DNA from 2 places in the Paenibacillus sp. FSL H8-0260 genome. Region 2 is predicted to be linked to the other one. Evidence: predicted binding sites of a transcription regulator. Region 2 holds the regulator's gene; the other holds the start of a gene.
The links. The regulator CtsR, encoded in region 2, represses protease genes until heat stress. The targets are predictions, from matches to a motif close to ATGGTCAATAAAGGTCAAACA.
Positions count from the first base shown of each region.

Region 1 (16,157 bases), 800 kb from region 2:
GCAACCCGGAGTAGTTAAAGTTACAACTCAGCTGAGCGTAATGTATGAATTGAAATAGTATCAGAACAAGGTGAATGCAGAGAGGAGAGGTGATCTTCCACTAGTAATAGTGGGGGGCGCCTCTTTTTTTGTGTAAGTTCTCTACGATTCTGTTTAATAAATTGGAAAGGAGAGGAAAAATAAGATGATGAATATTATTTCAAAAGAATCAGCGCGCAAATGGGGCATAGGTCTGATGTCAGCAGGTTTATTGTTTGGTGGAGGTCTGCTGCCCAGCGAAACGGGTTATGCAGCAGCTAGTAAAACGGAGAATAAAACTATTGAATCGCGTATCGTTTTAAAGGCAAACGGGATAAATTCGTTGCAGGAAGGTATTTTGAAGGAAGGACAGGCCTGGATTCCCCTAACTTTTATGCGAGGTGTGTTGGGATTACCGCTTGTGTATGATAAGAAGGAAAATGCGTACATGATTGGAAAAGGATCGGCCAAGGCCAAGTTGATGTTATCCAGCTACGGTACTTCTGTGTGGGTGAACAACTATTTCATTCGAGAGTATGAAGGGAAGTTAATTAATAATCGCCTCTATGTTCCATCAGGATTGTTAAATGATTATATGGGTTATAAGGTAGATTGGAGTCGGGCCGCCAGTAGGCTGAATGTGCTGAACAGACCGCAGAACGCGCTGACGGTAACCACGGAAACTTATGCTAAAGATCGGGCAGAAGCTTTTATTCAGCTTGATTATCCGAAGATCAGTGGATTGGGCAACTCCAGTGCGCAACAAGCTATTAATAATACTTTGAAGGAAAGTGTTATGAAATTCGCGGCGGGTGCAGAACAGGATATCTCCGATCGAGATGGAGCAGAGCCCAAATACACCTATGATTCAGGTTATGTAGTGACCTACAATCAGAATGGTGTGATCAGCATAGTGATGCATCAGTATAGTGATACGGGCGGCGCCCATGGAATGACTAACCGTGAAGCCTTCACCTTCTCGCTTAAGGATGGTAAACGTCTACTGTTGGGCGACCTGTTTGGAGCTAATCCAAACTACAAAAAACAGCTGAATGCAAAGCTGAGCAAGCTGCTGAAGGCAGAGGATAGTTATTTGGGAGGATTCAACGGATTGAATACGGAGAAATATTTCTATCTGAAGGACGACAAGGTTGTTCTGTTCTTCCAATTATATGAGTACACAGCGTATGCTGCAGGCTTCCCTGAGTATACTTTTAGTTTCAAAGAGCTTTTGCCGGATGGCAATAGCCCGTTTGCTGGCATGAAATAAATGGCAATGTTTCGTCTCCGCTAATGTCGGCACAAGACATCTCCCCCTTACCAGAGTTGTCTCTTGTTCATATGCTAAAGGGAGTAACTAGTTTATGAACGGGGGAGAGCTATGGGCTACCAATATACTGCAATTGGCGATTCCTTGACGACTGGATTTGGTGCTCTGCCAGGTAACGGTTTTGTACCGGTGTACCGTAGAATGGCAGAAGGGAGACTGCGGACTACTGTAGCCTCTACGAATTTAGGCGTGAACGGAATGACTACTTCAGAGCTGGAGCAGCGGCTGCGCGGAAATTCCATGATGCGTGAGGCCGTTCGAGTAGCCGATATCATCACTGTGTCTATCGGTGGTAATGATTTGATTCACGCGGCCAAATCAGCAGCAAGACAGCAAGGCAACTTATCCGCAGAACTGCGCAGATCGCTTCAGGAATGCAAACAAAATTTCTCTGCAATTATGAATATCCTTATACAATTGAAGGCGAGGACGCGTAGACCTTTTATCATTAGAATTGTGGGATTATATAACCCCTATCCTCAGGTGGTTGGTGCGACAGAGTGGGTCAGGCAGTTTAATCAATACGCAGCACAGTACAGCAGCCGAGTATGTGGATTTGCTTCGATTTACAGTGAGTTCGCAGGAAATGAGAGAGGGCTGTTATCCATTGATCATTTGCATCCGAATGGCCGGGGTTATCGCGTAATTGCCGAGAAGCTGGATGCGCTAGGTTATGGCGGGCTGGCTTAATTGGATTTAGGTCTTCTATAAAATATAAAGAGGCTGTGCTCTAACCATAACGGATAGAGCACAGCCTCTTTATATTTTTACTTTATAGCTTACACACCGCTAGGCAATGTCTTCTCGATTACTTTATCTACGATACCGTATTCAGCCGCGTCTGCAGCAGTCATGAAGTAGTCGCGATCTGTATCCTTCTCAATACGTTCTAGAGGTTGACCCGTACGTTCTGCTAGAATACGGTTCAGCTTATCGCGCAATTTGAGGATGCGGCGGGCACGGATTTCAATGTCCGTTGCTTGACCTTGAGCACCACCCAGAGGCTGGTGGATCATAATCTCGCTGTTAGGCAGTGCGAAGCGTTTGCCTTTGGCGCCAGCGTTTAGCAGGAAAGCTCCCATAGAAGCTGCCATACCCACACAAATGGTGGAAACGTCTGGTTTAATGTACTGCATTGTATCAAAAATAGCCATACCTGCAGTAATGGAACCGCCTGGGCTATTCACGTAGAGGTGAATGTCCTTGTCAGGATCTTCGGCAGCTAAGAACAGCATTTGTGCGATGATAGAATTGGCTACCACGTCATTAACCTCCGTTCCAAGGAAAATGATGCGGTCCTTCAGCAGGCGGGAATAGATGTCATAAGCGCGCTCGCCGCGGTTGCTCTGTTCTACTACCATAGGAATATAACTCACGTGGAAAACCTCCTTGATATTGGTTCTTTAAATGTATTCATTTTTACTCTTGCCGTATTACCCACATGATAAACAAATTCAAACAAAAAGTCAAAGAAAGTCAAACTTATATTCAAAAAAAAGAGCCGACAAGCGGCTCTTTGGTTAAGTAGTAGTATAGGCACTACTAAATTATGTGCAAAAATGAAATTAATGGCGCGCCCGCCAAGAATCGAACTTGGATCTCAGGCTTCGGAGGCCTACGTCATATCCATTGGACCACGGGCGCAACAAAAATGATTATAATACAATTTTTACACAATTGCAATGTAATATTAATACTGGACAAGCGCTCTAGGGACAGGCATCTGGCGCTATATCTTTTTCTGACCTTATTAATGTATAAGAAGACAAGCGCTTGAGAATTCTACTCTCGGAAGACTTGCGCTTCGAGCAATATTTGGTTAGAATATGGGTGGGACTTAAAAAGTTTACCCGGGACGTTTTGAGACCATGAACAAGGGAATAGAGGAAGACGAAGTTGCAGGAGTGAAAGTATGCGTAATTTATTAGATATCCAAAAGCAGCTTCTGCCTGATCTCATGGAAACCCTTAAGAGACGGTACACGATTCTTCATCAGATCATGCTGTCCGATATTATTGGGCGCAGAACGCTAGCCGCTTCGCTAGATATGACTGAGCGGGTACTGCGTGCCGAGACGGATCTTCTGAAATCGCAAGGGCTTATTGAGATCGAGAGTGTTGGCATGCGCATTAGCGCTGCTGGACGTAGACTGCTTGATTTGCTAGAGCCGGTTGTTAAGAGCCTATTTGGTCTGGATGAGCTGGAAGAGAAAATTCGAGCAACGTATGGTCTGGATAAAGTTATTGTAGTACCGGGTGATTGTGAGTCATCGCCGTTCACCAAACGAGAGCTTGGCCGAGCGGGTGCGAAAGCGCTGCTGAGTATACTTCGCGCAGATGATACAGTTGCCGTCACAGGTGGATCGACGCTTGCCGATATGGCTGATCAACTGGCACCGCCGTTGTCCCTTTCCTATAAGAACGCTTGGTTTGTTCCGGCGCGTGGAGGATTAGGAGAGAGTATGGAGATTCAAGCCAACACGATTGCCTCAACCATGGCAAAGCGGGTTGGAGCCAACTACCGGTTGTTGCATGTCCCTGATTTGCTTAGCGGGGATGCATACCAATCGCTGGCACTTGACTCTAATATTGGAGAGATTGTACAAACCATCCGTAGTTCGCGTATTATTGTACATGGGATTGGGGATGCCATTGAAATGACCCGCCGCCGCAAACTGGACGAGGCTACAGTCTCGGAAATCCAGGGTGAAGGGGCAGTGGCCGAATCTTTTGGCTATTATTTCAATGAAGAGGGTCAGGTTGTCCATACCATGCTTACGATGGGTCTACGTCTAGAAGATATTATTCGGACAGAGAAAGTCATCGGTATTGCAGGAGGCAAACCCAAGGCCAAAGCCATTCATGCCATGCTGCGTTTCGGGCAGGAGAATATTCTCGTCACGGACGAGGCTGCTGCAGTAGAAATAGGCAAGGAAATTGACAATCAACTACAGCTATCTTCGTAGTTTTTAGATTGCAGGCAATAACATACTTCTTGCATCATACTTAACATTGTTGTCATGACAGACCTCACCGTCTGTTTTGAATAAATAAAACGAATTCTAGGAGGAACTATTCAATGAGTGTAAAAGTTGGAATTAACGGTTTTGGACGTATTGGACGCCTTGCTTTCCGCCGTATTCAAAATGTAGAAGGTATCGAAGTGGTAGCAATCAACGACTTGACTGACGCTAAGATGCTTGCTCATTTGCTTAAATATGATACAACTCAAGGTAAATTCCAAGGTGATGTTGAAGTGCATGATGGCTTCTTCAAAGTCAATGGTAAAGAAGTTAAGGTTCTTGCTAACCGCAACCCTGAAGAATTGCCATGGGGCGACCTAGGCGTTGATATCGTACTTGAGTGCACAGGTTTCTTCACAACTAAAGAAGCAGCTGAAAAACACTTGAAAGGTGGAGCTAAGAAAGTAGTTATCTCCGCTCCAGCTACTGGCGACATGAAAACTGTCGTTTACAACGTTAACGATGACATTCTTGATGGTACTGAGACTGTTATTTCCGGCGCATCTTGCACAACTAACTGCCTAGCTCCAATGGCAAAAGTACTGAACGACAAGTTCGGTATCGTTGAAGGCTTGATGACTACAATTCATGCTTACACTGGCGACCAAAACACTTTGGATGCTCCACATGCTAAAGGTGACTTCAGACGCGCTCGTGCAGCAGCTGAGAACATCATTCCTAACACTACTGGTGCTGCTAAAGCAATCGGTCTGGTTATTCCAGAACTTAAAGGTAAATTGGATGGTGCAGCTCAACGTGTTCCAGTTGCAACTGGTTCCCTGACTGAACTTGTAACTGTTCTTGATAAGAGCGTTACTGTTGAAGAAATCAACGCAGCAATGAAAGCAGCTTCCGATCCAGACACTTATGGTTACACTGAAGATGAAATCGTATCTTCCGACATCAAAGGTATGACTTTCGGATCCCTGTTCGATGCTACACAAACTAAAGTATTGACTGTTGGCGACAAACAACTGGTTAAAACTGTTGCTTGGTATGACAATGAAATGTCCTACACTGCACAATTGGTTCGTACTTTGGAGAAATTCGCTAAAATCGCTAAGTAATTGACTTGATATAAGCAACATCTATAGAGCGGAAACAGAAATTCCTTGTTTCCGCTCTTTCTAAATGTATTTCTTGTTTCCTGCTAGAAACAATTTTGGGTGTGGAGGAATTAATCATGAACAAAAAAAGCGTCCGTGATGTAGAAGTAAAGGGTAAGCGCGTATTTGTACGCGTGGATTTCAACGTACCTGTAGAAGACGGTAAAATTACTGATGATACTCGTATTCGCGAAACACTTCCAACCATTAAATATTTGATCGGGAACGGTGCAAAGATCATTCTTGCGAGTCATATGGGTCGTCCTAAAGGCGAATTCGTAGATTCCATGCGTTTGACTACTGCTGCTGAACGTCTGTCCGAGCTCCTTGGCAAACCAGTAGCTAAAGCTGACGAAGCAATTGGCGAAGCTGTAAAAGCAAAAATCGCTGAGCTAGGCGAAGGCGACGTACTTGTACTTGAGAATGTTCGCTTCTACCCAGGTGAAGAGAAAAACGATCCTGAACTGGCTAAACAATTCGCTGAATTGGCTGATTTGTTTGTTAATGATGCGTTTGGTGCGGCTCACCGTGCACATGCATCGACAGAAGGTATCGCTCATTTCTTACCAGCTGTATCCGGTCTTTTGATGGAGAAAGAATTGTCCGTTCTTGGTAAAGCTCTTTCTAACCCAGAACGTCCTTTCACTGCGATCATCGGTGGTTCGAAAGTTAAAGACAAGATTGATGTTATTGATAACTTGTTGTCTTTGGCTGATAACGTCCTGATCGGCGGTGGATTGTCTTATACATTCACTAAAGCACAAGGCTTTGAAATCGGTAAATCACTAGTAGACAACGACAAACTTGACGTTGCTCTTGGATTCATCGAAAAAGCAAAAGCACTTGGTAAAAACTTCATGCTTCCTGTTGATGTTGTTGTTGCTGATAAATTTGGTGCTGACGCTAACACTAAGATCGTTGATTACAATGAAATCCCAGAAGGTTGGGAAGGACTTGATATCGGACCTAAGACTCGTGAACTTTATGCCGATATTATCAAGAACTCCAAGCTGGTTGTCTGGAATGGACCTATGGGCGTATTCGAAATCGATAAATTCGCTGAAGGTACACTTGCAGTAGCAAAAGCTTGTGCAACTACTGAAGGTTACACTGTTATTGGTGGCGGAGATTCCGCAGCAGCAGCAGAGAAATTCCACCTGGCTGATCAAATGGATCATATCTCCACTGGTGGCGGTGCATCCCTTGAGTTCATGGAAGGCAAGGCGCTTCCTGGCGTAGAAGCACTGAACGATAAGTAAGACCTAAGAAGGAGGCAACATAAGTCATGAGAACACCTATTATTGCAGGTAACTGGAAAATGTTCAAAACAGTTCCTGAAGCAGAAAGCTTTATTGCTGAAATTAAAGGCAAAGCAGAAGTAGAAGGCGTTGAGACTGTAATCTGCGCTCCATTTACTAACCTGCCTGCACTTGTAGCAGCTGCAAAAGGTACTGACATCAAGATTGGTGCACAAAACCTACACTTTGAAGATAACGGTGCTTACACAGGCGAGATCAGTGGTGTAATGCTAAGTGATCTTGGTGTGGACTATGTTATCATTGGCCACTCTGAGCGTCGTGCTTATTTTGGCGAAACGGATGAAATCGTGAATAAGAAAATGCATGCTGCATTCCGTCACGGAATTACTCCTATCGTATGTGTTGGCGAAAAGCTCGAAGAGCGTGAAGCTGATCAAACTAAAGCAGTATGTAAAGTACAAACTGAAGCTGCATTCCAAGGTCTTAGTGCCGAGCAAGCAGCAAAAGTTGTTATTGCATACGAACCTATCTGGGCTATTGGCACAGGTAAATCTTCCACTTCCCAAGATGCTAACGAAGTTATTGCTTACATCCGCAGTCTTGTAAAAGATCTGTATGATGCAGCAACAGCTGAAGCTGTTCGTATTCAATACGGCGGCAGCGTGAAGCCTGAGAATGTAACTGAGTACATGGGCCAAAGCGACATCGATGGTGCGCTTGTTGGCGGTGCCAGCTTACAACCGGATTCCTTCGTTCAATTGGTTGAGGGGGCGAAGTAAGATGTCAGCTCCAAAACCCGTAGCTTTGATCATCATGGATGGTTTTGGTTTGCGTGGAACGACAGAAGGTAATGCCGTTGCTCAAGCCAACAAACCTAACTATGACCGTTACCTGAAACAATATCCTAACACTACACTCACTGCTTGCGGTGAAGCTGTAGGCCTTCCGGAAGGGCAAATGGGCAACTCCGAAGTAGGGCATTTGAATATTGGTGCAGGCCGGATCGTTTATCAGGATTTGACTCGTATCGATAAATCGATTCGCGAAGGTGAGTTCTTCGATAACGAAACCCTGGTTAGCGCAGTTAGAAATGCTAAGAACAGTGGCAAAAAGCTTCACCTTTACGCGCTTGTATCCGACGGAGGGGTACATAGCCATATTAACCACTTGTTTGCTATGCTTGACCTTGCTAAAAAAGAAGATATGCATGAAGTGTATATCCATGCTTTTATGGACGGTCGTGACGTAGCTCCTGATAGTGGGAAGAAGTTTGTCCAAGATCTAGTAGCTAAAATCGAAGAGGTTGGCGTGGGTACAATTGCAACGGTGTCCGGACGTTATTACGCAATGGATCGTGATAAACGTTGGGAACGTGTAGAGAAAGCCTACCGTGCTATGGTTTATGGTGAAGGCCCTAAATACACGGATGCTGTGCAAGCCATCACTTCATCTTATGAAAACTCGGTATTTGATGAATTCGTTGAACCTAGTGTAATTGTAAACAGTGAAGGCAAACCTGTAACGGCAGTAGAGAGCGGCGATTCCGTCGTATTCCTCAACTTCCGTCCTGACCGTGCTATTCAATTGTCACAAGTGTTCACGAATCAAGATTTCCGCGGTTTCGATCGTGGTCCTTTGTTCCCGCAAAACCTGCACTTCGTATGCCTAACTACTTTCAGCGAAACGGTACAAGGTTATGTAGCCTATTCACCGAAGAACCTGGATAACACATTGGGTGAAGTGCTTGTTCAACAAAACAAGAAGCAACTGCGCATCGCGGAAACTGAGAAATATCCGCATGTAACCTTCTTCTTCAGCGGTGGACGTGACGAGGAGCTTCCTGGTGAAACTCGGATCTTAATCAACTCTCCTAAAGTGGCGACCTATGATCTTCAACCTGAGATGAGCGCATACGAAGTGGCTGCAGCCTGCGTAGCGGAAATCGAAGCGGAAAGACAGGATGCTATCATTCTTAACTTTGCCAATCCTGATATGGTTGGACACTCCGGCATGCTGGAACCAACAATCAAGGCTGTAGAAGTGACGGATGAGTGTGTAGGTAAAGTAGTGGATGCGGTTGTTGCCAAAGGTGGCGTTGCCATTATTATCGCTGACCATGGTAATGCAGATATGGTATTTGACGAGAACGGTCGCCCGTTCACAGCTCATACAACCAATCCTGTTCCGTTCATCGTGACTACTGAGAATGTTGTATTACGTGAATCCGGTATTCTTGCAGACGTAGCACCAACAATCCTAGATTTGATGGGACTTCCGCAACCTGCGGAAATGACCGGACAATCCATGATTGCTAGCCGTAAGTAAGGTAAGGTATAACGCCTTTGATTTTAAGCTATACAAGTAAGACCAAAACAATGTTAAAAGGAGATTAACTTACATGACTATTATTTCTGATGTATATGCTCGCGAAGTCCTTGACTCCCGTGGTAACCCTACTGTAGAGGTTGACGTTTATCTGGAATCCGGTGCTAAAGGCCGCGCTATCGTTCCTTCCGGCGCTTCCACTGGTGCTCACGAAGCTGTAGAACTTCGTGATGGCGACAAATCCCGTTACATGGGTAAAGGCGTTCTGAAAGCTGTTGAGAACGTAAATGAAATCATCGCTCCAGAAGTTATCGGTATGGACGCTCTTGACCAAGTGGGCATCGACAAATTGATGATTACTTTGGACGGAACTCCTAACAAAGGCAAATTGGGCGCTAACGCAATCCTAGCTGTATCCATGGCAGTAGCTCGTGCAGCTGCAGCAGCTTTGGATATTCCTTTGTACGTATACCTGGGCGGATTCAACGCTAAAACTCTTCCAGTACCAATGATGAACATCATCAATGGTGGTGAGCATGCGGACAACAACATCGACGTTCAAGAGTTCATGGTTCTTCCTGTAGGAGCTCCAAGCTTCAAAGAAGCTCTTCGCACAGGTGCTGAAATCTTCCACAACTTGAAATCCGTACTTCAATCCAAAGGCCTGAACACAGCTGTAGGTGACGAAGGTGGTTTCGCACCGAACCTTGGTTCGAATGAAGAAGCAATCACTACAATCATCGAAGCTATTGAAAAAGCTGGTTACAAACCAGGTGTTGACGTATTCTTGGGTATGGACGTTGCTTCCACTGAGTTCTACAAAGACGGTAAATACACCCTTGCTGGCGAAGGTAAATCTTACACTTCCGCTGAGTATGTTGACCTTCTTGCTTCATGGGTTGAAAAATATCCTATCATCACAATCGAAGACGGTATGTCCGAAGACGACTGGGATGGCTGGAAATTGCTTACTGAAAAATTGGGCGATAAAGTCCAATTGGTTGGTGACGACTTGTTCGTTACTAACACTGAGCGTCTTGCAACAGGTATCGAAAAAGGTATCGGTAACTCCATCTTGGTTAAGGTTAACCAAATTGGTACATTGACTGAAACTTTTGATGCTATCGAAATGGCTAAACGTGCTGGTTACACAGCAGTTATCTCCCACCGTTCCGGTGAATCCGAAGATAGCACAATCGCTGACATCGCTGTTGCGACTAATGCTGGTCAAATCAAAACAGGTGCTCCTTCCCGTACAGACCGTGTTGCTAAATACAACCAATTGCTTCGCATCGAAGATGAGTTGGGTGAATTGGCTCAATACAACGGCCTGAAATCCTTCTACAACCTTAAAAGATAATCTGCTTTTATAGCAGACTTCGAAGACCCGCCGTTATGGCGGGTCTTTTTTATGATTTGAAGAAGATAGACTTTAATAGGTTTATCCTTATCTTGCAAGAAAAGCTACGACTTAACAGTCTAAGCTGTTGTATTACCGACAGCGCTATGATAAAATAAGAATACTGTTTATGTATCGTGATAACCTAAATTACCATAGATAGTGATGCTTAGGCGTAGGAGGTGGAAGTGAATGGATATCTTTTTGAAAGTTGTGCTCCTGATTTTTTCCGTCGGTCTTATTGCGGTCGTTCTTCTGCAAAAGGGGAAAAGCGCGGGTCTTTCCGGTGCCATCTCTGGCGGTGCTGAGCATCTCTTTGGTAAAACAAAAGCTCGTGGTATGGAGCTCGTACTACAACGTGTAACTGTTGGACTTGCTGCTGGTTTCTTCATCATGGCGATTCTAGCTGCTATTCTAATCGACTAAAAGATCTACCGTAAGCCCCCGCTCTGTTCTAAATGGAATAGAGCGGAGGCTTTTTTGTTATATTAAAAGGAGTTAAAAAGCACCTAAGGGTGCTTTTCTTTTCATATTCGCAAAGAAAAAGGCTGGATCGATAGGAAGTAAATCTGAAATTGGCATGGATGTATTTCAGCAGTTAAAGGAAATTTTGTACTGTGTTAACCTTTGGATGACAGTAACAGGGATGCGCAGGATTGATTTCGTGTATACTAGGGTATGAAGTAGTAAAGGTAAAATTTACTTGGCATTACTGCAGGGCAGGACAAGATATACATATTTGCCAGCGGCTTGAAGCCGCGGAGGGCTGGGGTGACGAACATGATAACACAAGAAATATTACTCGATTTCATGCGGGAAACTGCATATAAACCAATGACTTATGAAGAGCTGGTGAGTCATTTTGCTCTAGAGGATAGTGAAGGGTTTAAAAAGTTCGAGGAGCTGCTGATTGAATTAGAGCAGGATGGAAGAATTGTATTGACCCGTACTGCACGTTATGGCGTGCCAGAACGGATGGATTTGCTGCGTGGACGTTTACAAGCACATGCGAAGGGTTTTGCTTTTTTAATCCCGGATGATCGTGATCATCCTGACGTATATATCCATGCAAATGATCTTAAGGGAGCTATGAATGGCGATATCGTTCTGATTCGTATTACCTCTAAAAGTCCGTCCGGCGGACGTATGGAAGGCGAAGTAGTACGTATTGTAAAACGTGGCGTGTTGCAGACGGTAGGTGTTTTTCAAAACCTGGAGACCTATGGCTTTGTGCTGCCTGATGATAAGCGGATTAATCGTGATATTTTCATTCCGAAGCAATCCTTTAAAGGTGCTGTAGATGGTCAAAAGGTCGTTGTGCGTATTGTGAGTTATCCGGAAGGCCGAGCAGCGGCAGAGGGTGAAATTATTGAAATTCTCGGACATAAGGATGATCCGGGTGTTGATATTCTTTCCATTATCCGCAAACATCAATTGCCTGAAGCATTTCCAGCTGAAGTGATGGATGAAGCCGATAGTGCTCCTGATTCAATTACAGAAGAGGAGATTGCGGAGCAAGGAAGACGCGACCTGCGAGGGCTGAACATTGTTACGATTGATGGCGAAGATGCTAAGGATTTGGATGATGCGGTAAACGTACAGCGCTTGGAGAATGGACATTACAAGCTGGGCGTCCATATAGCAGACGTAGGTTATTATGTGCGTGAAGGCTCTGAGCTGGATAAAGAAGCCTATGACCGCGGTTGTAGTGTGTATTTGGTAGACCGGGTTATTCCGATGTTGCCGCACCGTCTATCGAACGGGATTTGCAGCTTGAATCCACAGGTAGACCGGTTAACAATGTCCTGTGAAATGGAATTTAACGAGCAAATGAAGGTTGTGAAGCACGATGTCTTTACGAGCGTGATTCGCACCAAAGAGAGAATGACTTACTCCAATGTTCGTAAAATTCTCGAAGATGAAGATCCAGAGCTGCTGGAACGTTATAGTCCACTAATTGATGATTTCCGCCTCATGAAGGAATTGGCGATGAAGCTGCGCGATGCGCGGATGCGCCGGGGTGCGGTTGATTTTGATTTTGAAGAGAGCAAAATCATCGTCGACGAGAACGGGAAGGCTGTAGATATCGTGAAGCGTGAACGTTCTGTAGCGGAGCAGATTATCGAGGAGTTTATGCTGGCGGCAAATGAAACGGTTGCTGAGCATTTCCACTGGTTGAAGGTTCCGTTCCTTTACCGGATTCACGAAGATCCAGATCCAGAGAAGCTGCAGAATTTCATGGCTTTTGCGGCCAATTTCGGATATCACGTCAAGGGCCGTGGCAATTCGGTTCATCCACGTGCTTTGCAGGATCTGTTGGAGCAAATCCAAGGCACAAAGGAACAGACGGTCATCAGTACGATGATGCTGCGTTCCATGAAGCAGGCAAAGTATGATGCGGAGAGCACGGGCCATTTCGGACTGGCTGCGGAATACTATTCTCACTTTACTTCTCCAATTCGCCGGTACCCCGATCTGGTCATTCACCGCGTAATGCGTGAAGTGATTGAGAATGGAGGGGCACTGACCCAGAAACGGCATGATTATTTGTCTAGCCGGATGCCTGACATTGCTCAGCAGTCCTCGGAACGCGAGCGTGTGGCGGTAGAAGCTGAACGCGATACGGAGCAACTGAAGAAAGCAGAATACATGCAGGATAAAGTAGGCGAGGAATTCGAGGCTATGGTCAGCAGTGTGACCAGCTTCGGAATGTTCATCGAACTGGATAATACCGTCGAAGGTCTTATTCGTCTCAGTGCAATGAGCGACGATTATTATCACTTCGACGAAGGTCATATGGCGCTTATTGGCGAGCGCACATCGCGTGTGTTCCGCATTGGTGACGAGGTGAAGATCCGAGTTGCCAAAGTAAATATGGATGACCACACGATCGATTTCGAGTTGGTCGACATGAAGCCACGCGCGCCAGGTGAGCACCGCGGCGGTGGCTTTGCAGGCGGCCGCGGAGGCAAGGGCGGCCGTTCGGGCGGCGGCTTCATTAAGCCGGCCGGGGGCAAAGCTGCCGCGGGCAAGGGACGCGGCGGTAAAGGCAAGCCCGGCGGCGCTGCTGCAGGCGCGGGCAAGGGCAAGCCGGGCGCAGCTGTGCGCGCCGGTGAAGGGCCGCGCGAAGCGGCCGGTGTTGGCGCAGCGGGCGGACGCGGTAAGCGGAAGCGCGGGCGCGAGGCCGGCGAGGATGCGAGCCGGGTAGTTGCTGCGCCGGGCGCAGAGCGCGGAGGCGAAGCCGGCGGCAACGCAGGCGCGCCGCGTGAGCGCAGCGGCGGGCGAGGCCGCGGCGGAGACACCGGCGGTGCCGGTGGTGCCGGTGGTGGACGCGGCATCAGCTTCGGCTTTGGATCAGGCAAAGGCGGATACGGCGCTCCTGCGTCCGACGCCTCCGGCGGCGAAGCGCGGGGCGTGGACGGCAGCACGAAGTTCCGCAGCCGCGAGGATCGCGGGGGGAACTTTGGCGGTGGAGAAGGCCGTAACGGCGCTCCTACAGGCAAAGGCCGCCGCAAAAAGAAAACCAAAGGCGGCGTGTTCATCGGCCAGTCCGTGACACCAGGCAACGTAGAGACGTTTGAGCAAGTTACTTCTAAACGAAGTGACAATAATGGCGGCGCTCCAGAAGGAGCACCACGTAAGCGTAAAAAGAAATAAATGACGGTTATGCGTTGCGTAACTCTATAATGTTACTAAGCACCGTCCCTCCTGGGGGCGGTGCTTTTTAACTCATAACAGGCTTGGTTAATTGCATTATGTGCAGTTAAATTTGGGTTATGTAGTAAAAGTGGCAGTTAGTTGCATTTTGTACATCTAAATCTGATGAGTTACCTCTAATTGGTCTGATTTCGCTTTTTTAGCTGCAGAAAGTGCAACTAATTAGTTTTTTGGCGGTGATAAGGCTTAAATAGTTGCACGAAATACATTTATATAGAAAAACGTAGGTGATAGCAAAGTGGATAGGTAGAGGATAGGTACAGTATACGATAGGCACAGTATACGATAGGCACAGTATAGGTAAAAGCGGCACTATTTGAATAGGCGTCGAATAGATGTATATCCAAGTAGGGGGAAGCGGATAATTGAGAACAATAGGTAATAAGTAAATAGGGTAGATGGATATAGATATGTAAGAGATTAGTGGATAACTATCTGTTAATTAAGGCGCACAAGCAAAAGGCTAACCTCGCTATTTTCTAAAAAATCCAGATCAACTCAGCTTAATGTTTTTTTGTAACAAATGCTAGATATTGGGTAATGTTACTGACAACTATATGACAAATTAGGTGAGGTATATTTGGTTGAAGGTTCCTTGCGCTCACTTGATTCCATTTGTTACAATATAGATCAGACGTTCGATGGCTGTGTCGTTTAAGATTAGACAGACATGGTTACTTTAACTTATGAATATGATTCAAGGAGTGATTCTCATGGGTAAAAAAGCAGACGGGAAAGTACTCGCCCAGAACAAGAAAGCTTCCCATGATTATTTTATCGAGGATACTTATGAAGCTGGCTTGGTGCTGACGGGTACAGAGATCAAGTCGCTGCGTAATGGCCGCGCTAATATTGGAGATGCTTTTGCTACGATCCGCAATGGTGAGATTCAGATTCACAACATGCATATCAGCCCTTTTGAACAAGGTAACCGTGCCAATCCTACTGATCCGACACGCACACGTAAATTGTTAATGCATAAGGAGCAAATTCATAAACTGCTGGGCTTGTCCAAGCGAGATGGGTTTACGATTGTGCCACTCAAGATTTATGTGCGGAATGGCTATGCGAAGCTGCTGATTGGTCTTGGTAAAGGTAAAAAAGAGTATGACAAACGTGACTCGGCTGCCAAGCGAGATGCTCAACGTGATATCCAGCGTGTACTGCGTGATAAGCAAAAGATCGCCAGATAATCTGGGAGAACTAGACGATTCAAAGGAGTTCCAGTTTCAACCTTCAATTCCTTTAACCCACGTGTTAAAGTGTTGATAAATGTGCTATACTGAGTAAGTAAGTAAGTAAGTTAGTTATTGCTTCGTTACAGTTTTCTTGAATAAGAAGCTGTAGATTGGATCTCTCTTGCTTGGAAGATCCGCTTGATCCGAAGCGCCCTTTTTAATGAGGGGCCGTTCTTGGATTCGACGGGGATAGTTCGAGCATGAGTAGCGAGTAGTGGGGACGCGTCCGCTTCATCAACGCTAAAGCCTATTAAACGGCAAACAACAAAACAACTACGCTTTCGCAGCCTAAGAAACTGTGCGCGTGCTTCTACTCTGCATCGCCCATGTGACAGGGATAGGGGCTAACAAATAGTGGGATACGCTGTCTCATCTCCGCCTGCGGTGAGCTGAAGAAGACAATCAGGCTGACCCAACGTATAGCCGGTTACGGGGCGATACTCGGGTGACATCAAAACTGTGACTACACTCGTAGAAGCTTATGTGCCGTTATCTTCGGACAGGGGTTCGACTCCCCTCGGCTCCATCCTAAAACCCGCTCCCAGAGCGGGGTTTTTACGTATGTAGACTAAAATTGTAGCCAAATTGTAGCCAACACTCGTTTAACTGCATGATTTTTGAGGGTAGCTGTAGTCCATTTGGCTACAGTTCTATCTATTAACAAAATATCTTGCAGCATGCTATCCTAACCTTAGGTAGAGGAATCCCCTACGGCAAAGAGAATTAGGAGATGATAGCATGGC
Region 1 covers NZ_CP150298.1:182,398-198,554, forward strand. The annotation lists gene MHI51_RS00890 (SIMPL domain-containing protein) at 1-58, shown strand, start outside; gene MHI51_RS00895 (PdaC/SigV domain-containing protein) at 185-1,288, shown strand; gene MHI51_RS00900 (GDSL-type esterase/lipase family protein) at 1,400-2,038, shown strand; gene clpP (ATP-dependent Clp endopeptidase proteolytic subunit ClpP) at 2,128-2,724, opposite strand; tRNA gene MHI51_RS00910 (tRNA-Arg) at 2,918-2,992, opposite strand; gene MHI51_RS00915 (sugar-binding transcriptional regulator) at 3,261-4,313, shown strand; gene gap (type I glyceraldehyde-3-phosphate dehydrogenase) at 4,427-5,437, shown strand; gene MHI51_RS00925 (phosphoglycerate kinase) at 5,554-6,735, shown strand; gene tpiA (triose-phosphate isomerase) at 6,762-7,514, shown strand; gene gpmI (2,3-bisphosphoglycerate-independent phosphoglycerate mutase) at 7,516-9,060, shown strand; gene eno (phosphopyruvate hydratase) at 9,134-10,420, shown strand; gene secG (preprotein translocase subunit SecG) at 10,652-10,885, shown strand; gene rnr (ribonuclease R) at 11,240-14,116, shown strand; gene smpB (SsrA-binding protein SmpB) at 14,890-15,369, shown strand; RNA gene ssrA (transfer-messenger RNA) at 15,579-15,943, shown strand; gene xerC (tyrosine recombinase XerC) at 16,153-16,157, shown strand, end outside.
Region 1: a site for CtsR is predicted at 2,811-2,831, ahead of clpP (ATP-dependent Clp endopeptidase proteolytic subunit ClpP). Genes of this name have one in related genera too.

Region 2 (16,157 bases):
GCTTCAAAAGCTAAACGTTGCTCTTCAGTCAGATCACGGTGTTTGCCAGAATAACGAGGCGTTTCTCCGCGAGCAGTCTGTTCTTCACGTTCCGCTTCCAGCTCTTCCTCTGTGCAATAGCAGCGGTAAGCCAAACCTCTGTCCAGCAAATCCTGCCAATGTACACGATATAAGTCAAGACGTTCTGTCTGACGATAAGGTCCGTACTCTCCGCCCACATCAACGCTCTCATCCCAATCCATACCCAGCCATTTCAAATACTTAAGCTGGCTCTCTTCACCACCAGCGACATTGCGCTTTACGTCTGTATCTTCAATTCTGATAATGAATTTACCGCCTTTATTACGGGCGAACAGATAGTTAAACAGCGCCGTTCTGGCGTTACCTATATGTAAATGTCCCGTAGGGCTCGGTGCGTAACGCACCCGGACTTCATCCGTCATTGTATTCCCTCCGCTTCATATGGTTGAACTTAATTTACTACTTAGACCATCTCAAGATGATATCACATCTTGGAGTAGACAGACAATAGATTGTGCGGCAATTCCTTCGCCGCGTCCGGCAAAACCAAGCTGCTCAGTTGTAGTAGCTTTAACATTCACCTTGGACGGGTCGGCATTAAGCGCACGTGCGATAATCTCGGTCATTTGTGGAATGTACGGAGCCATCTTAGGCTTTTGGGCGATAATCGTTGAATCAATATTTCCCAGCTTATATCCTCGCTCACGAGCAAGTGCCCATACCTCTTCTAATAACTTCAAGCTATCTGCGTCCTTAAAAGCTGGATCTGTATCCGGAAAATGTCTGCCAATATCACCAAGTCCAAGTGCGCCTAGAATCGCGTCACTAACTGCATGCAGCAGCACATCTGCATCGGAATGCCCAAGCAATCCTTTTTCATAAGGAATCGTAACTCCCCCAATAATACAAGGCCTGCCCTCTACCAGCTGATGCACATCAAATCCTTGTCCTACAGCGATCATGATTGTCCCTCTCCCCTGTTTCTTTCTGTGAATTCTGCATAATCCAAATCATCAGGTGTCGTAATCTTAATATTTCTGTAGCTTCCCTCTACCACAGAAACCGGAATCCCCGCACGCTCCGCCAAGCTGGAGTCATCGGTGCCCAGAAAGCCATCCCGCTCTGCCGCTGCATAAGCCTCCAGCAAATCAGAAAGACGAAAAGTCTGCGGGGTTTGAATCGCCCACAGACTTCGCCGATCCGGCGTAGACAGTACTTGTCCTTCATTATCCACCTGTTTGATCGTATCCTTGACGGGTACAGCAAGAACCGAAGCACCCATCTGCTTCGCTCGTTCGTAGCAAGCCTCAATTTCATTTGGCTGTACAAACGGACGAACACCATCATGTACCATTACCCACTGTGTCGTAAGTTTCAACAACCCTTTATGTACGGAATGCTGACGCTCAGATCCACCAGTTACTATAGCCTTAACCTTGTCCAGCTTATAGAGCTGTATCCATTCCCGGCAGCGTTTAATATCCTCTTCACCGGTTACGAGCACGATTTCAGAGATCAATTCGTGCTGCTGGAATACCTCCAGCGTATGAACGATAATCGGCTTCCCCTGCAGTAACAAATATTGCTTGCTCTCCGCAGTTCCCATTCGCGTTCCTCTGCCTGCCGCCACAATGACGACGCCCACACTGTTTGACATTAATCTGGCTCCTGTCTTTCACGTATAATCCCATCATAACGTGTTTGGCGGGCATTTCCAACCCATAGGACAGTCCCCATACACTTTATCTTCACTTATTGCGCTTTTTCCAAAAGTTTTGGCTTAGCAAATATCATTCGGCCAGCCGAAGTTTGCAGCACGCTAGTGACCAGAACCTCCATCGTAGTCCCGATATATTCACGTCCGCCTTCTACAACAATCATCGTTCCATCGTCTAAGTAGGCTACCCCTTGCCCATGTTCTTTGCCATCCTTAATGACCTGAACTACGATTTCCTCACCAGGCAGCACTACAGGCTTCACAGCATTCGCCAGATCGTTAATATTCAGAACGGAAACACCCTGCAATTCGCAAACCTTATTTAAGTTGAAATCATTAGTGACTACTTTACCTTGCAGTACCTTCGCTAACTTCACTAACTTACTGTCAACCTCAGAGATTTCTTCAAAATCTCCCTCATAGATCAATACCTTCACATCAAGCTCTTTTTGAATTTTATTGAGTATATCAAGCCCACGCCGTCCCCGGTTCCGCTTCAACAAATCCGAAGAATCAGCAATATGCTGGAGCTCTTCAAGCACGAATTCAGGTATGACAATGGTTCCCTCAATAAATCCCGTCTTACAAATGTCAGCGATTCTTCCATCGATAATAACACTTGTGTCGAGGATTTTATGTTCCTCAAGCCCGCGGCCTTCCGGCTCAGCCGCTTGGCCCCAGCGTCCAGATGTCCACAGCGCAGCAAGCTCCTCTTTTTTCTCCAAACCGATCCGCAGCCCCAGATATCCAAAAGCTAACGTAGCTGGCACTTGCAGCAGCTGCCCAGCTTTCCCAAGCCAGATCATTGCAGGGTATAACAGGAGAGATAACAGAAGCCCCCCTGTAAGCCCAGCTGCACTTGCAGCTAATTCATTCATTGGAATACGCGAACAGTAGTGAACCGCCTCCCGCAGTTTTGAACCTCCCCATTCCGCGCATAAAGACCCCGCAAACAAAAAAATAATGGCACCCAGCACCGTAAATAAAATGCTTCCTTCTACAGGTAAGCTTTCACCCAGCTTCTCCATCCCCTTGGGGAATCCTCTTTCGAGCGCATGGTATAGCGAAAAACCTGACCAAGCACCACATATTAAGGCAAAAGACAAAATCACTTTTTTCCACATAACCTAACGCACCTCCTTTTTATTCATCCTAAATGGATCTATTCCTCACCAGTATGTTCCAATTTTCAAGACGATAAACTTGGATTAGTGCTGGAAATGCAAAAAGGCTTTGCCATCCCCTAGGGAAGACAAAACCTTTGGTCATAATTTATTCAGCTACCTTACCTTATGGACCGATTAACCGTTCTTGGAATGATACACTTTATCCTCTGAACGGCTACGACGACGATGACGGCGTCTGGCTGTCAACCGATCAATATTTTGCTTAAAACCGTATAATGCATAAATTCCAAGTAAGACAAAGATCAGCTTAGCGATTTGCTCTGGGAACACAACAGCTACAGCCACTGCAACAACAATAACCACTGGCGCTCCAACCACCGCTTTTTTCGGCAATCCAATCTTTTTGAAATTAGGATATTTAACAGTGCTGACCATCAAATAGGATAAGAGCAGTGTAGCAACGATCATAAACGGAGCCGAAACATCTTTATTAAAAAGAGCTAATGTGGCCAGTACACCACCTGCAGCAGGAATTGGCAAACCGATAAAATAACCCGGAACCCCCGGACGAACATTAAAACGGGCTAAGCGCAAAGCACCAAACACCGGAAAAATCGCAGTTACTGTCCAGCCTAATGCAGAGTTCAAATCCTGCAGGCTTGAGACGTACAAAATAACGGCCGGTGCGACTCCGAAAGAAACGACATCAGATAAGGAGTCCAACTCCTTGCCAAATTCGCTTTCGCATTTTAGAGCGCGAGCTACTCGACCATCTAAGCCGTCTAACAGCATAGCAATAATAACCATGATAGCGGCCATGCTAATCTTACCGTCAAACGCCATCATGATACCAAACATTCCGAGCATCAAATTACCTATCGTAAAAAGACTCGGAATTGATTTTTGTATCATTTCTTCACCTCAATTTTCTAACTTTGGCCTTTAACGTCCCCAATATTACGTGATTGTATGTTATTTACATTTGCCTGTCAATAAGAACTTGCTTCTGTAAACGTTTGAGCCCATCCTGAATATTACGGGCCCGCACCTCCCCAATTCCGTCCACTTCATCCAATTCAGCTATGCTTGCGGACATCAAATTAGGCAGCATTTCAAACCGCTCCACCAGATTGTGAATGATCACATTCGGAAGCCGCGGAATTTTGTTAAGCAGGCGATAACCACGTGGAGTCACCACTTCTTCAGAGGTAATTGCCGTAGAAGAATAACCCAGTATACGGGCAATATGGTTGTCATCCATCAGATCATCATCGCTTATCCGTTTGAGACCGGCGATAATTTCACGGATTTTATCTTCCTGCTCTTCCTTAGCATAGTCTCTGTATAGAAGCCATGCTTCTTCCTCTGTATTTCCAACCAGTTCTTCCATCTGCATGCTGATCAGGCGTCCTTCGTTGCCCAATTCGTTGATATAGCGTTTGATCTCCATTTTTATGCGCAAAACCATCTCTACACGCTGGATAACACCCACTACTTCAGCAACGGTAACAATGCCCTCATATTCTGAAGCTGACAAATTCGTCAGTCCTTGCGTGAGCACTGCTTTATACTTCTCGAGTGTCTGAATCGCTTGGTTAGCCTTTGCCAAAATTGCGCCGATCTCTTTGAGTGCATAACGAATCGAGCCTTGATAAAGCGTGATGATATTGCGGCGTTGTGAAATGGAAACCACCAGCTTACCCGTTTGCTTCGCTACCCGCTCCGCGGTGCGGTGACGGATCCCCGTCTCGATGGATGAGATAGAGGAATCCGGTATAAGTTGTGTATTAGCATACAATATACGCTTTAAATCCTCACTTAGAATAATAGCTCCGTCCATTTTAGCTAGCTCATATAAATAATTGGGCGAAAAATCGCAGTTAATGGAGAATCCGCCATCCACTACGTCCATCACCTCAGGACTGTACCCTACGACAATAAGTGCCCCTGTCTTAGCGCGCAGCACATTCTCCAAACCTTCCCGAAAAGGTGTACCCGGTGCCGCCAGTCTGAGCAGATCATTCATATTCTCTAATTGGTTATATTCTTTCATATCCCTGTGCCCCCTAATCTAACGCGACCGATAGTGCATCTGCTACGGTACTGACGCCAATAATCTGGATATCTTGCGGGTGCTTCCATCCCTTCATGCTCTTTTCAGGCATAATCACCCGCCGGAAGCCAAGCTTTGCGGCCTCCTTAACGCGCATTTCCGCGCGCGAAACGCCTCTTACCTCACCGGTAAGTCCTACTTCTCCGAAGAAAACGTCGTAAGGTTTTGTTGAAATATCACGAAAACTGGAGGCGATACTAATAGCTACAGCTAGATCAATCGCCGGTTCATCCAGCTTTACTCCCCCGGCAACATTCAGGTATGCATCCTGATTTTGCAGGAACATGCCCATCCGTTTCTCGAGTACAGCGATAATAAGTGCCATCCGCTGGTGATCCATGCCTGTGCACATTCGCCGTGGGGAAGGGAAGTGGGTGGCAGCAACAAGTGCCTGAAGTTCTACAAGCACAGGTCTAGTTCCCTCCATACTTGCCACCACAGTAGAACCAGCCACGCCAAGCGGACGTTCCGATAAAAAGAGCTCCGATGGATTCTCTACTTCGGTAAGCCCCGCTTCACCCATTTCGAAAATGCCGATTTCATTCGTAGAGCCAAAGCGGTTTTTTACAGCCCGCAAAAGTCTATACGTATGATGCCGCTCACCCTCAAAATACAGCACGCAGTCCACCATATGTTCAAGCATCCGTGGTCCAGCAATAGCCCCTTCCTTGGTAACATGACCAACGAGAACTGTTGCAATTCCACGAATCTTAGCGATACGCATAAATCTTGTCGTACACTCCCGAACCTGGGTCACGCTGCCTGGCGCACTCGTTACTTCTGGCATAAATACGGTCTGAATAGAATCGATGACAAGAAATTGTGGCTGGATTTGTTCGATCGCTTCTTCTATGCTTTCCATATTTGTCTCACATAGTACATAAAGCTCCGTTGACAACGCATCGAGGCGATCCGCGCGCAGCTTAGTTTGCCTTACCGATTCTTCGCCCGAGATATACAATACTCGCAATCCCTGTGTTGTAAGGGCGTGCGAGGTCTGTAATAAGAGCGTAGATTTACCGATTCCTGGGTCTCCCCCTACTAGTACCAGCGATCCTGGTACGATCCCCCCACCGAGAACACGGTTAAGCTCACCTATACCTGTCAGTATGCGCGGTTCCTTGTCACTTTCTATACTTATGATCGACTGTGCCTTTTCTTTACTATGAAAAATAGGGGCATTCATTCCCTGTGTTTTGACTACGCTTTCCGTTTCCTCCACCATGGAGTTCCAAGCCTGGCACCCTGGGCATTTCCCGAACCATTTTGGCGATTCGTATCCACAGTCGGTGCAAAAAAATTTTGTTTTTGCTTTAGCCATTTGTTCTCCTTACGGTCCGAACTGTTTACAATTCGGATCATTTTCTTCTAATGAAAGTTTACCATTTCTACCCCTTTAACGAAAGGTCATTCGGTATTTGCATTAAATGTATATTTTAAATTGATCTATTTCCAATAAAAAAAGCTTCCGCTCCTCTATAAATAAGGAGCGAAAGCCTTGTTTATTTTATTCGGATTCTACTTCTTTTTCAAGCGCTGGCGCTACTGGAGCGTCCACTTTAGTCACCACAAGTTCTCCGCCGACCTCATCAATATTGAGGGAATCACCCTTTTGGATATTTCCTCTCAACAATTCCTCAGAAAGACGGTCTTCAATATGCTTCTGAATTGCCCGACGCAATGGACGTGCACCGAAGGCTGGGTCATAACCTTCTTTAGCCAAGAAGGCCTTCGCTGCATCCGTGAGTACGAAATCAACATCATATTCACGCAGGCGCTTACGCAGCTCATCAGACATCAACGTAACGATCTCAGCGATATGTTTCTCATCGAGTGAGTGGAAGACGATGATTTCGTCGATCCGGTTCAAGAACTCTGGACGGAAGCTCTTTTTGAGCTCTTCCATAACCTTGCCCTTCATATTGCCGTATTCTGCTCCTGCATCCTGCACAGCCGTGAATCCAAGCGTTGAATTCTTCTTGATTGCCTGTGCGCCTACGTTAGAGGTCAGAATGATAAGTGTATTGCGGAAGTCAACTACCCGGCCTTTGGAGTCGGTAAGGCGACCATCTTCAAGCACTTGCAGCAAAATGTTGAATACTTCCGGATGTGCTTTTTCAATTTCATCAAGCAGTACTACCGAGTATGGTTTACGACGTACCTTCTCTGTTAATTGGCCGCCTTCTTCATAGCCGACATATCCAGGAGGGGCACCAACTAAACGGGACGTGGAGTGCTTCTCCATGTATTCCGACATATCAATACGGATGACCGCATTCTCATCGCCGAACATGGCTTCAGCAAGCGCACGTGCCAACTCAGTTTTACCTACACCCGTAGGACCGAGGAAGATAAAGGAGCCCATTGGACGTTTTGGATCTTTAAGACCCGCACGCGCCCGGCGCAATGCCCGGCTGACAGCCTTAACAGCTTCGTCCTGACCAATCACTCGTTCATGCAGCAGAGCTTCCATGTTAAGCAGACGGTCGGTCTCTTCTTCCTTCAGCTTGCTTACAGGGATTCCCGTCCAGCTTGCAACAACCTGTGCGATATCTTCAGGTGTAACTTCAGAATCGGTACGTCCTTGTTTTTCTTTCCACTGGTTCTTAGTCGTATCAAGCTCTTCACGGATTTTTTGCTCCGTATCACGCAGGGCAGCCGCTTTCTCAAACTCTTGGCTCTGAACAGCAGAATCCTTCTCCTTGCGGATATCATCCAAGCGCATTTCTAGTTCCTTCAGATTTGGCGGGATAGTGTAAGAGTGAAGCCTTACTTTAGACCCTGCTTCATCGATAAGGTCAATGGCTTTATCCGGCAGGAAACGATCCGGAATGTAACGATCAGACAGCTTTACAGCTTCCACGATAGCTTCATCCGTAATTTTCACACGGTGATGTGCTTCATAACGATCGCGAAGTCCAAATAAAATTTGTACCGCTTCTTCTGGAGATGGCTGATCCACCGTAATGGGTTGGAAACGGCGCTCCAAAGCTGCATCTTTTTCAATATATTTACGATATTCATCCAGCGTAGTCGCACCGATGCACTGAAGTTCTCCGCGGGCTAAAGCCGGCTTAAGAATGTTGGAAGCATCAATAGCACCTTCTGCGCCACCAGCACCGATCAGCGTATGAAGCTCATCGATAAAGAGTACGATATTCCCCGCTTGGCGAATCTCATCCATGATTTTCTTGAGGCGGTCTTCAAACTCACCGCGATATTTAGTACCAGCCACTACCGAGCCCATATCGAGCGTCATTACGCGTTTGTCGCGCAGTGTTTCTGGAATTTCATTATTAATGATCTTTTGGGCCAAGCCTTCAGCAATAGCTGTTTTACCAACCCCAGGTTCACCTATCAACACCGGGTTGTTCTTCGTCCGGCGGCTCAGCACCTGAATAACACGTTCAATTTCCTTGCTGCGACCGATAACTGGATCCAGGTTGCCATCCTTGGCATAAGCCGTCAAATCGCGTGCTAGACCGTCTAGAGTCGGTGTGCTGACATTAGCAGGTGTTCCGCTATGACTGGATGCAGCCTCGCTGCTTCCCAGAAGCTGAAGCACTTGCTGACGAGCTTTGTTCAAGCTGATGCCTAGGTTATTAAGCACACGAGCCGCGACACCTTCTCCTTCACGAATAAGTCCTAGCAGAATATGCTCAGTGCCGACATACGTATGTCCCAGCTTGCGGGCTTCGTCCATCGACAACTCGATTACTTTTTTGGCGCGAGGAGTATAAGCAATGTTCGTAGGTTGTTCTTGGCCTCTGCCAATCAGTGTCTCCACTTCGTCCTGGATTTTCTCAAGACCCAGACCCAAAGCGATTAATGCTTTAGCAGCAATGCCGTCTCCTTCACGAATAAGTCCTAGCAAAATATGTTCTGTGCCAATATTGTTGTGTCCTAAACGAACAGCTTCTTCCTGCGCTAGCGCTAGCACTTTTTGTGCGCGTTCCGTAAATCTTCCAAACATCATATCTCCTGCACCTCCATGAATAATAAATATCTATATTAATGTTGTGTTCCCAGTGTTTCTCGGAGCAGTTTCGCCCGATACATATCCCGTTCAGTGGCGTTCATCTCGTCACCGAACATTTTTTGCAGAAATCCTGGCTGTGTCTTAACGTTAAGCTCATTAAGCACGGAAATCGAAGGGCCTTCCAGTATACCAAGGTCAACCCCAAGTCTCACATCAGACAGCCGTTGTGCGGATTCTTTAAGCTCCATTAGAGCAGCGTAACACAAAATCCCATAAGATCTTTTCACTCGGTCTGTAATTCTTAAAGCGGAATCTACAAGCAGCCTTTCACGGGCATTTCGTTCATGCTCTATAATCTGGGTGACTACACTGTGAAGGTTCTCGATGATTTCACTTTCTGTTTGACCGAGAGTAATCTGATTGGAAATTTGAAAGATGTTCCCTACTGCTTCGCTGCCCTCACCATAAATTCCTCTTACAGTCAATCCCACTTGGTTCACTGCTGACAATATGCGATTGATCTGTTGGGTCATTACTAGTGCTGGCAAATGCAGCATTACTGAGGCACGCAGCCCTGTACCCACATTGGTGGGACAACTGGTCAAGTATCCTCTTTTATCATCAAAAGCGTAATTCACAGCCGATTCGAAGATATCATCGATGGCTGTCGCACGTTCCCATGCTTCTCTTACCTGAAGACCCGGGAACAGACATTGGATCCGCAGATGGTCTTCTTCGTTAATCATGATGCTGACCGACTCATCTTCATTTAATATCACAGCTGCGCCACGTGAATCATTAGCCAGATTAGGACTGATGAGATGTTTCTCGACCAATACCTTTTTATCCAGTTCATTCACTTCAGCAAGCTTTATCAGTTGAAAAGATCCGAATACGGCAGCAGTTTCCCCATGAAACACAGGGGCAAGCAGCTCTAATACTTCTTCCGATTGCTCTAAGGAAGCAAGCATAGGGAATGGAAGATGCTCTAAATTACGTGCAATACGCATACGGCTGCTAATTACAATCTCGGAGTGACTGCCTCCCGAGCGCATCCAATCACTAAGCGCTTGTTCAGTAAATCGGAGACTTGACATGTCATATCCCCCCTATATATCAAAGACTTTACTCTTGTGCCATTTCTTTTTCAAGTTGGCGAATTTGATCCCGCAGCTCTGCCGCAGTTTCGAATTCCTCCTGTGCGATACTTTGCTGTAATTCCAGCTTCAATTCATCAATTTGCCGCTTGAACACAATTTGTGCTCCAGCACGTTTAGGAATCTTGCCTACATGCGAAGTGCTGCCATGCACCCGTTTAAAGAGCGGGTCCAGTGCACTGTTAAAATATTTATAACAGGAGCTGCAGCCAAAACGACCCAATTTGCTAAACTGCGAGTACGTCATTCCACAATTCTCACATTGCAGACTCTGCGTAGTCTTCGTAGCAGCCGTCTTTTCCTTACCGGCCCCTTCAAGATCAAGCAGACCGGACAGCAAGCTGTGAATGGAGAATCCTCCAGCAGTTCCCGGGATCAGTTCACCCTTCTCCCGCGCACAGCTCTCGCAGATATGAAATTCTGTCTTCTCTCCATTCACGATCTTGGTGAAATGGAGTGTTGCTGGCTTGACGCCACATTCCTGACATTGCATAAGCGAAAGCCCCTCCCTTATGATTGACAATTATTTGCCTAACAAAGAGATTAACATCGCCTTCATAATCTTGGCCCGAATCTCATCCCGATATGGAATCTTAACCGTTAGGCAATCCCGAGAAACAGCAGCGCGCATAAGACACGCCTCACGCTTGCTTAGAAAACCAGCTTCCTCCAGTTGATAAATCAACCCTTCGGCAGCGTTTTGATCTATCCCGCCACCTATAGTATGGTTTAAATGGGCATGCAGTGCCACGTTGGGCGGCAATTCAAAACGTTGAATACGAATATATCCCCCGCCACCACGCTTACTTTCCACCACATAGCCTTTTTCCAGTGTAAAGCGTGTACTAATAACATAATTGATCTGTGACGGTACGCATGAGAACTGGTCCGCCAGGTCATTTCGCTGGATTTCCACCGTACCTTCGGGACTTTCATGCAAAATATTCTTCAGATATTGTTCAATAATATCAGAGATATTGCGCATCACTCATCCTCCAGTGCTCTTTAAAGCTTCATAATATCGCTTGCGCCCGCATCCTTAATGACATTCATTAGTGAACTTCATTCATATAAGTCTGAAGAAAACTTCACAAATTCAGAGGATCGCACTGTATGTCATCAGGTGCGTTGACTTTGACTTTCTTTGACTTTTTAATATTATAACATATTCTGTGCTAATTCCAAGTGGATTCTCTTATTTTTCACTTTTTTCAGCGAATGTATTCGGAAATAAAGAACTCTCCCAGCATCTTTCGAAGGGGAGAGCCTAATTATTTTCTAAAAATGATCAAAAAGTGCAGTTTCAGCTTGCGGTATGATTTCTTCGAGCCATTCCAGAGCCCTCGGATTACCAGTCACACGTCCATAACGAGCCAGCTCTGCCGGGCGTTTATATCCAAACATTAGAATCGTCAGCGTACCAATATCACAGCTTAAGTCAGCTGCATCCCGTTCACCCTCTATACGCAAGAAAGCTGCTGCTCCCTTTTCGGAGACAGTCCATTCCCACAACCCGTCATTCCATGGGGCATATTTATCTTCAATATAGATAACCTGTTTCTTCTGACTGTTGTGACGCTTAAAAGAATAACTCTCCACGAATGCTTTAGCATTAACAATACGCGCCATAAAATAAGGATAATTCTCCTGCTCTATACGCGGATCAGGCAGCAAAAAGGGTAACATATCATCGGATGGCACCAGTTTTAGCGATGCACCGGTCACCATCGAATCGTGATTCGCAAGAAATGTCCACAGCCCCTGCCGGGCCTGTTCGTTCAAAAACACAAATTCATCAATGACCAGCTCTCTATTTTCTATCTTATATAGTACGTATCCTTCAGGTTCCCCAAGCTGTGAATAAAATACCGCAGTCTGACCTTCATCATCCAGAACAGAGTTTTCCCACCAGTCCAAATCACGCTTAAGTGTTCCGTTATATCTAACTGCAAAACGATTGTATAAGTTGTCCAATACTTCGATATCTATAACACCACGTCTTACCTTGCCCTCAACTTCAACCTTCTTGGGGAACCTGGCAACAGGAATGGAGTATTTCTTATATTCACAATAAACTTCCCAACCAAATTTGCGATAAAAGGGGATCAAGAACGGATGCAGAAAAGATAATGTCTGCCCCGCCTCATTCATCGTTTGCAGCGTATGCGCCAGGAGCTTTGCCACATGCCCCTGTCTGCGATTCTCTGGCCATGTCGCTACCCCTGCGAGCCCTCCCATAGGTACTAATCTACCTTGTATGTACACTTCGAACGGAAGAAGAGTAAGTTTAGCTTCCAAAGTACCTTCTTCAAAAGCACCCCATACGCGTTCTGCTTTAAATCTTTCCTTAGCATTCGCCCTTTTCTCACTGGGCAGCTTGTATTGAAAAGCATATTCAGATAAATCCATGCTTAGATCAAACTCTTCTGAGTGCAACTGTCTGATATCCACAAAACTCACCTCATCATTTATGAATTTACTTTTATGGTTAGTATAACAAGAGAGTTTATTGTGTGCGAATTATAAGGATATTTTTCGAACTTTTTTTAGTTATCCACAGCCTTAGGCAGTTTTAAAAATAGTCTTGTAATCTTGTTCTATTCAAGTTAAAATAATTATCCACTTATTAATCCCTCTATCCACATAAATATGACTATATCCACAGCAACCCGTGTATTACTTAGGTTTTCTGTTGACAGATCTACATAAATATGTACTTAATCCACACCATTTGGTGATTTTTTGCCTTTTAATCATCTATCCACATGTGCGTAAGTTTTCTGCAAATTCCAATGAATTATCCACAAGTTTTCCACAATCTATAATAGACGCAAAAAAGCCACTGTCGAGTTATCAACAGTGGTCTATTTGTGCTTGGCAACGTCCTACTCTCCCAGGACCCTTCGGTCCAAGTACCATCGGCGCTGGAGGGCTTAACGGTCGTGTTCGGGATGGGTACGCGTGGAACCCCTCCGCTATCGCCACCAAACATGCATCTGTGAAACAGACGCTGCCGCGTGAAATTCGGTTCTTCACCAGAAGTGAGAATGAATTTCTAAGCGTGTTACAGGCTTGATGCCTGAAAACTGAATCCGAAACGAATCTGCATTCTACATATAGGATAAGCCCTCGACCGATTAGTATTGGTCAGCTCCATGCATTGCTGCACTTCCACCTCCAACCTATCTACCTCGTCGTCTTCAAGGGGTCTTACTAATTGGGAAATCTCATCTTGAGGGGGGCTTCACGCTTAGATGCTTTCAGCGCTTATCCCGTCCGTACGTAGCTACCCAGCCATGCTCCTGGCGGAACAACTGGTGCACCAGCGGTACGTCCATCCCGGTCCTCTCGTACTAAGGACAGCTCCTCTCAAATTTCCTGCGCCCACGACAGATAGGGACCGAACTGTCTCACGACGTTCTGAACCCAGCTCGCGTACCGCTTTAATGGGCGAACAGCCCAACCCTTGGGACCTACTTCAGCCCCAGGATGCGATGAGCCGACATCGAGGTGCCAAACCTCCCCGTCGATGTGGACTCTTGGGGGAGATAAGCCTGTTATCCCCAGGGTAGCTTTTATCCGTTGAGCGATGGCCCTTCCATGCGGTACCACCGGATCACTAAGTCCGACTTTCGTCCCTGCTCGACTTGTAGGTCTCGCAGTCAAGCTCCCTTATGCCTTTGCACTCTGCGAATGATTTCCAACCATTCTGAGGGAACCTTGGAACGCCTCCGTTACTCTTTAGGAGGCGACCGCCCCAGTCAAACTGCCCGCCTGACACGGTCCCCGTACCCGATAAGGGCACTAGGTTAGAACCTAGATACGATCAGGGTGGTATCCCAACGGCGCCTCCACCGAAGCTTGCGCTCCGATTTCTACGGCTCCCACCTATCCTGTACAGATCGTACCCAAATTCAATATCAAGCTGCAGTAAAGCTCCATGGGGTCTTTCCGTCTTGTCGCGGGTAACCTGCATCTTCACAGGTATTAAAATTTCACCGGATCTCTCGTTGAGACAGCGCCCAAGTCGTTACGCCATTCGTGCGGGTCAGAATTTACCTGACAAGGAATTTCGCTACCTTAGGACCGTTATAGTTACGGCCGCCGTTTACTGGGGCTTCGGTTCATAGCTTCGGGTTACCCCTAACCACTCCCCTTAACCTTCCAGCACCGGGCAGGCGTCAGCCCGTATACTTCGCCTTGCGGCTTCGCACAGACCTGTGTTTTTGCTAAACAGTCGCTTGGGCCTTTTCACTGCGGCCCCCTCGTGCTATTCACACTACCGGGGCACCCCTTCTCCCGAAGTTACGGGGTCATTTTGCCGAGTTCCTTAACGAGAGTTCTTCCGCGCGCCTTAGAATTCTCTTCTCGCCTACCTGTGTCGGTTTGCGGTACGGGCACCTTCTCCTGGCTAGAGGCTTTTCTTGGCAGTGTGAGATCATGACCTTCGCTACTATAATTTTCGCTCCCCATCACAGCCCAGCCTTAATGATGTGCGGATTTGCCTACACATCAGCCTCACTGCTTAGACGGACATCCATCAGTCCGCGTCACTACCCTCCTGCGTCACCCCATCGCTCATAGCGGATTACGGTGGTACAGTAATTTCAAACTGTTGTCCTTCGACTACGCCTTTCGGCCTCGCCTTAGGTCCCGACTTACCCTGAGCGGACGAGCCTTCCTCAGGAAACCTTGGGCTTTCGGCGGATCAGATTCTCACTGATCTTTTCGTTACTCATACCGGCATTCTCACTTGTGTAGTGTCCAGCGCTCTTTTCAGTACACCTTCAACCCCTACACAACGCTCCCCTACCCCAGATACATACGTATCTAGCCATAGCTTCGGTGGTGTGTTTAGCCCCGTTACATTTTCGGCGCAGAGTCACTCGACCAGTGAGCTATTACGCACTCTTTCAATGGTGGCTGCTTCTAAGCCAACATCCTGGTTGTCTGTGCAACTCCACATCCTTTCCCACTTAACACACACTTGGGGACCTTAGCTGATGGTCTGGGCTGTTTCCCTTTTGACAATGGATCTTAGCACTCACTGTCTGACTCCCGGCAATAAGTATATGGCATTCGGAGTTTGACTGAGCTTGGTAATCCTTGCGGACCCCGCACCCAATCAGTGCTCTACCTCCACTACTCTTATACCGAGGCTAGCCCTAAAGCTATTTCGGGGAGAACCAGCTATCTCCGAGTTCGATTGGAATTTCTCCGCTACCCCCACCTCATCCCCGCACTTTTCAACGTACGTGGGTTCGGGCCTCCAGTGCGTGTTACCGCACCTTCACCCTGGACAGGGGTAGATCACACGGTTTCGGGTCTACGTCCACATACTAATTCGCCCTATTCAGACTCGCTTTCGCTGCGGCTCCACCTTCTCGGCTTAACCTTGCATGTTAAACGTAACTCGCCGGTTCATTCTACAAAAGGCACGCCATCACCCATTAATAGGGCTCTGACTTTTTGTAAGCACACGGTTTCAGGTTCTATTTCACTCCCCTTCCGGGGTGCTTTTCACCTTTCCCTCACGGTACTGTTTCACTATCGGTCGCCAGGTAGTATTTAGCCTTAGCAGATGGTCCTGCTGGATTCATACGGGGTTTCACGTGCCCCGCACTACTCGGGATCCGTCTCGGAGAGAATACAGTTTAGGTTACAGGGCTTTTACCTCTATCGCGGGCCTTTCCAGACCTCTTCACCTACCATATTCCTTTGTAACTCCATGTGAGACGTCCCACAACCCCTAAGAGCAAGCTCTTAGGTTTAGGCTGTTCCGCGTTCGCTCGCCGCTACTGACGGAATCACTATTGTTTTCTCTTCCTCAGGGTACTTAGATGTTTCAGTTCCCCTGGTCTGCCTCTACATTTCCTATGTATTCAGAAATGAGTAACTGCGAATTACCACAGCTGGGTTTCCCCATTCGGACACCCCCGGATCAAAGCTTGCTTACAGCTCCCCGAGGCAGTTTCGTTGTTCGCCACGTCCTTCGTCGGCTCCTGGCGCCTAGGCATCCTCCGTGTGCTCTTATTAGCTTAAC
Region 2 covers NZ_CP150298.1:6,254,801-6,270,957, forward strand. The annotation lists gene gltX (glutamate--tRNA ligase) at 1-443, opposite strand, end outside; gene ispF (2-C-methyl-D-erythritol 2,4-cyclodiphosphate synthase) at 495-983, opposite strand; gene ispD (2-C-methyl-D-erythritol 4-phosphate cytidylyltransferase) at 980-1,678, opposite strand; gene MHI51_RS27945 (PIN/TRAM domain-containing protein) at 1,774-2,862, opposite strand; gene pssA (CDP-diacylglycerol--serine O-phosphatidyltransferase) at 3,040-3,777, opposite strand; gene disA (DNA integrity scanning diadenylate cyclase DisA) at 3,842-4,918, opposite strand; gene radA (DNA repair protein RadA) at 4,932-6,299, opposite strand; gene clpC (ATP-dependent protease ATP-binding subunit ClpC) at 6,486-8,954, opposite strand; gene MHI51_RS27970 (protein arginine kinase) at 8,990-10,054, opposite strand; gene MHI51_RS27975 (UvrB/UvrC motif-containing protein) at 10,083-10,607, opposite strand; gene MHI51_RS27980 (CtsR family transcriptional regulator) at 10,638-11,099, opposite strand; gene eis (enhanced intracellular survival protein Eis) at 11,393-12,565, opposite strand; rRNA gene rrf (5S ribosomal RNA) at 12,987-13,103, opposite strand; rRNA gene MHI51_RS27995 (23S ribosomal RNA) at 13,232-16,157, opposite strand, start outside.